Regions from separate parts of the Neglectibacter caecimuris genome, predicted to be linked through region 1. Evidence: riboswitches for the same ligand, from Rfam matches in the RefSeq annotation. Region 1 holds a riboswitch; the other holds the start of a gene.

Region 1 (2,450 bases):
ATGGGCCGGGTTCTTTTTTAGAGAAACCTCCACCGTTTGCGGCCCGCCGTTTACCGTGACCTGAGCTCCTCCGTCTTCATAGCCAAAGGCCGAGGCTGCCCAAATATAATCGCCGTTTTCCACCGTATAGGTGTATTTCGTGCCGCTGTCCGGCGTCAGCAGCACCGGGCTGCCCTCTGTCACCTGAGATACGCCGAACGCCGCATCCTCCGGGGCAACGGTAAAGCTTAAAGGATAAACCGCCGCCCACACCGCGTAGAGATCGGTATTTTCCGTGATAGTGATCTCACCGCCGTCCTCATAGACCACAGGGCCACTTTCCCCGGTGGCCCAGCCCTTAAAGATATGCCCGGCATAGGAGAAGCTGTTGGCCTCTAAGTCTCCCGTGCCGAAAATTCCCTGGGATTTTGTGTCCCCCGTGCCGTTATTCGCGTGGAAGATCACCTGGCTGGGCAGGGAGATTTGAAAGTCCTTCAGCCAAAGGCAGTCGCTGCCGGAATTGCCGCTGCTATCCTTGCGGTAGGCAATGGTAACAACGTCCCCCGCCTGGGCGTTTACAGTGGCCGTACCTCCTTTCTTTCCGCTGCAGCCCGTAACGGCCCCGGCATCACCGCCATAGGCGGAGGCGCTGTAGGTATACAGCGTTTTAGAGCCGTTTTTTACCAGCATGCCATCATAGCGCTCCTCCGAATCCACCTTCCAGGTGAAGGTCAGCGCGGCGGCCTGCTGAAAGGTCAATGTGACGGCAGGCTCGGTAGAACCCATTCCGGCGTTTCCTGACTTCAGCCAGGGGCCGTCCCCGGTTTCCGTATCCACCGTATAGGGATACGCACCGTCGTTTTCAGCGGCCAGAGTATCCGCAAGGCCGGTGAAAAAATCCGCGAACTCAGCTTCTCCCGCCGCAAGTGCGGGCATGCCCGACGCAAGCGCGGGCAGGGGCAAAGCGCCCAGCACCAGCAAAACTGCCAGCAGCAGGGACAGAAACCTCTTTTTCATTTTTATGTTCTCCTCTCATTGCAGCGAACTCGGCTGCGGGATAAGACCAGGCAGCGGTAGTGTTGCGGCCCGGCTATGGCAGAAGGAGGAAAAATTCCGGAAGTTGTTTGAAAACGGTGGAAACGCCGTATTTTTTCATAACACCGGGTACAAAAAACAAAGGCGCATCGATTTGCATGACAAATCGATGCACCCGTGTTTGTGCATTCCTTTTGTTCCTCATCTGCCGGAACATTTGAGAGCTTGTACCATATAGAATAAAGCGTACAACCTTCCGGCGAATTTCAGGGGAACTGTGTTTTGTTCCCCCATGAAATCCGCGCGAAAATTCGCACAGCTATTCTATCGGTACAGGCTCTGGGAGATCGTAAGTCTTCTGACTCGCGTTAGAAGGAACCCTCTTGATAAGAGGTTCCTTTGCGTCCGTTTCCTACCTTCCCACAGCGCTTTTTACAGCTGCCCGCAGTGGCGGCCTTTCGGCTCACATATCCTATATTACAGGTATGGTATGCTTCGGAACGGTCTCGCGCTTACAGCGCCGGTCGCGCGGGGCTTTTCACCCCATTCCATCTACGCAGCTCCTGGCCCTTCGGAAAAACGGCAAATTCCCAAAAAAGCGGTACGGCAGCGGCGACGATCTCCTTCCTTTGTGCAAACAGAGCGGCAGCCCGCTTTGTTTGCCAACAGCATAGCACAAGCGTTTTCAAAATACAAGTCCCAACAACATCATTTTTTTGATATCCCTTTTCTAATTCGGCCGCTCTCGCCGCCTTTTTTCACCCTATTAAAAATCTTTCTTCTCTTTTCAAATTCCCAGGAAATCATGCGCTTTTTCTCAGTAACAAAAAGTCTGGTTCGCAAAAGTTCCGTGCCTTTCAAAAAAGAACGACAATATCCATTGACAGGGTAACTTTTATGGTATAGAATGAAGGCACAATTTTATATGCTCCGGCTTTTGTGGCAAATACGCGACCTCAAATCAGAGACACGTATTCTTGTTCGCTGAACATGTTCGCTGAACAAGGGAATCAGGTGCAAAACCTGAACACGGCCTTGTCCGGTCCTTTCCGTTCCCTTCGGAAGGGCGGCTTATCCGGCAAGGCGGTGCTGTAAGCATGGAGCGGGCTTTCTTTCTGCGAAAGCAGGTCACTGGCCGCCCCCTCGGGGCTGGGAAGGCGGGAAGCCCGCGTTGGCAATATGCCTGAACATGCCAGTCAGAAGACCTACAAAAAGAGGATAGTTTGAAAACGTCCGGCGTTTGCCGGAACGTCTTTTTCTCTTACCCACAAAGGCGACAGCTTTTTTGCTGCCGTCTTTTCTTTTGCCTGTCCACAAAGCGCGGCTTCCTATAAAATTTGTTATGACTGGACAAAAGAAAGGGTCGTTTCCTATGAAAAGACAAAAGAAAACACGAATGGCCGCCCTGCTGCTGGCGCTTCTTATGGTGGTGAGCC
Region 2 (2,450 bases), on a different contig from region 1:
GCCCTTAGGCTCCCCTTGCGAAGCAAGGGGAGCTGTCAGCCGATAGGCTGACTGAGGGGATTAAAACGAGCGATTCTATGGCACTTTCTGCGTGTGACTATCCCTTCCACCGCCGTTCGGCGGTCCCCCTCCCCTTATAAATAAGGGGAGACAGAGGGCAGATAAATTCCAATTTACCAGCCTCTGCCTCTAATTGCTCATGGTATGCTGTCTTTATTGACAGCTGTTCAGACAAAGCGAACCAAAACCCGCCGAAAAATCAAGCAAGGTTGATCTGCTTTTGCAGCTTTTCCAGGCCCAGCCGCAAAGGGTAGTACAGAAAAAGGCATAGCAGAAAATTGAACACGGCGTGGTTGCAGTCAAAATAGAAACCGCTGGCAATCCAGGAAAGAATGGCGGGAAGCTTCCACATGGGCCAATAGACCATGGAGCACAGCGTGCCAAAGGCCAGCCCATAGAGCCCCGCGAAAATCGCCCATTGCCAGGCGCGCTTCAGCCAGTGGAACAGCCAAGTAAGCAGGGCCAAAATTGGCCAGATATACAGGTACATGACCCACCATATCCCAAAGCCGTAAAGCAGGCCCTCCAGCAGCAGAAACACACCCAGAGCCCCGATCACCCTTCTGCGGAACACCAGAGTGAACAGAATAATCAGGAGTGTGATCAGCTCTACATTGGGCAAAAACGCCAGCACCTCTTTGGAAACCACCAGCACTACGCCCATCATCGCCATCAGGCAGATGTCCAGCAGCTTGACCTTCATCAATAGCCTACCGTGAGAGTAAGCTCATATACATCGCCATCCGCGATTTTTACGCCGTCTACACCAGTATTGACCTGCTCGCCGCCCTTGGTCACGCACCACCATTCCTGGTTGCCGTCGTCAGCGGTTTCGCCGTCTGCCGATTTGATGAAGAGGCCGTATTGTCCGTCCTCGCCCTCTACCAGCTTCTCCTGCTCCAGTGCCTCCCGGAGGGTCTCACCCTGGGCGGCAATGGCGAATTCCTTTTCACTGCCGTCCTTATGCACTACCTTTACCGTAATATTTTTGACGGCGGCAGATACGGCAGAGCCCTGCTGAGAAGAGGATTCCGAAGATTGAGCAGAGGATTCCGAAGATTGAGCAGAGGATTCCGAAGACTGAGCAGAGGATTCCGAAGACTGAGAAGAAGGCTCCGAATTTTCCCCGCAGCCAGCGAACAGGCCGGCTACCAAAAGCAGTGCCAGCAGCAGCGAAAAAATGCGAATGTTTTTTGTACGTCTGTTCATGTGTTTGATCCCTTTCCTTCCGTTGTTGTTTTGCGGCCAAATGTAAATTTGACCCTGTTTTGAAATGCAACTAAGAAGGGTGGTCGCCTGAAACGATAGCAATACAAACCGTTCCACAGTCTGCTTCAGGCAGGAACGTGACGCGGGAAGGGCAACAGCCTTCCGGCGGCTCCTGTATAAAGCGCCAGTTACCCGTGGTGCTTTACACGGCCCTCCAGGCAAGTCTTTCGGCTTAGGCGGTGCTCGGCTGCTTCGGCGGCTGAGCGCGCTCTGTTTCCCCTTCCCGGCATTTGCCAGTGGGCCGCGGAAAGGAAAAACCGCTTCCTGGCACGGCATTTCCTCCCCGCCCTGAAAAGCGCTGCGCCATCACGGCGACGGGTTCGCCGGGGAATCTCACCCCTGTTCCTGTGTTCGGCTGCGGGATCTTCCGCAGACACCTGGAGCCCCAACGGGCATTATGATACCCTAAAGGAAGGAAAAAGTCAACTTGGTTTTCCGTCCTGAAAGCGCCTTGATCAAAGCCAGCTTGCGGCCAGAGAAAAAGGAAGTTCCTCTGCTGCTTTAAGCTGCTGCCGGCAAAAGGCAACGCAAGCTTTGATTTTTCAGAAAAATCGCGGTTTTTCGGCTTTTTGCCAGGCTGCCGTTTTTTCAAAAATTTGCGGGAACACTTCGGAGCTGGACTTACGCTTTCTTTATATAGTCAGTACATTTCACCATTCTTCTCCGTGAGATACTCTTCCAGACAAATCCCTCTCTCATATATCTCCGCAGCGGCCTCCACCCCTACATAGCGGTAATGCCAAACCTCCTCTACCGTGCCGGTGAGCTCTGTTTTTTCGCTGGGATAACGAAAGATAAAGCCATATTGATAGCTGTTCTCCTGCAGCCAGGAAAACACATCATAGGTGGCGCCCTCCAGATCTACCGCCAGACCCAGCTGGTGTTCGCTGGTGCCGGGAACAGCCACCCATTTGCCGGCTTTTTCTTTGGCCTCTTCCAAGCCCCAGCCTTCAGCCTGATACCGGGCAACTTCTTCCTCGTAAAGCGCTTGCTGGGTTTCCTGCGTGCGGTAACCGGAAATGACCCTGGGTACTTCCCCCCAGTTTCCTTCCCGAGCTGCCTCCAGCATTTCCAGCAAGGGCTCATAGATCCGTTCATCTACCTGTTCTCCGCCGGGAAGC

What was found. A riboswitch is a leader RNA that binds a small molecule or an ion and turns the genes downstream of it on or off. The one in region 1 is predicted to bind cobalamin.
Region 2: linked by a shared signal. The riboswitch ahead of U8T64_RS12045 (DUF4430 domain-containing protein) and the one ahead of U8T64_RS04535 (S-layer homology domain-containing protein) in region 1 are both predicted to bind cobalamin.

The regions. Positions count from the first base shown of each region.
Region 1 covers NZ_JAWXXK010000003.1:318,605-321,054, forward strand. The annotation lists gene U8T64_RS04535 (S-layer homology domain-containing protein) at 1-996, opposite strand, end outside; cobalamin riboswitch at 1,346-1,617, opposite strand; cobalamin riboswitch at 1,975-2,241, shown strand; gene U8T64_RS04540 (S-layer homology domain-containing protein) at 2,387-2,450, shown strand, end outside.
Region 2 covers NZ_JAWXXK010000008.1:175,418-177,867, forward strand. The annotation lists gene U8T64_RS12040 (hypothetical protein) at 260-763, opposite strand; gene U8T64_RS12045 (DUF4430 domain-containing protein) at 763-1,269, opposite strand; cobalamin riboswitch at 1,470-1,725, opposite strand; partial or broken gene U8T64_RS12050 (M15 family metallopeptidase) at 1,970-2,450, opposite strand, start outside.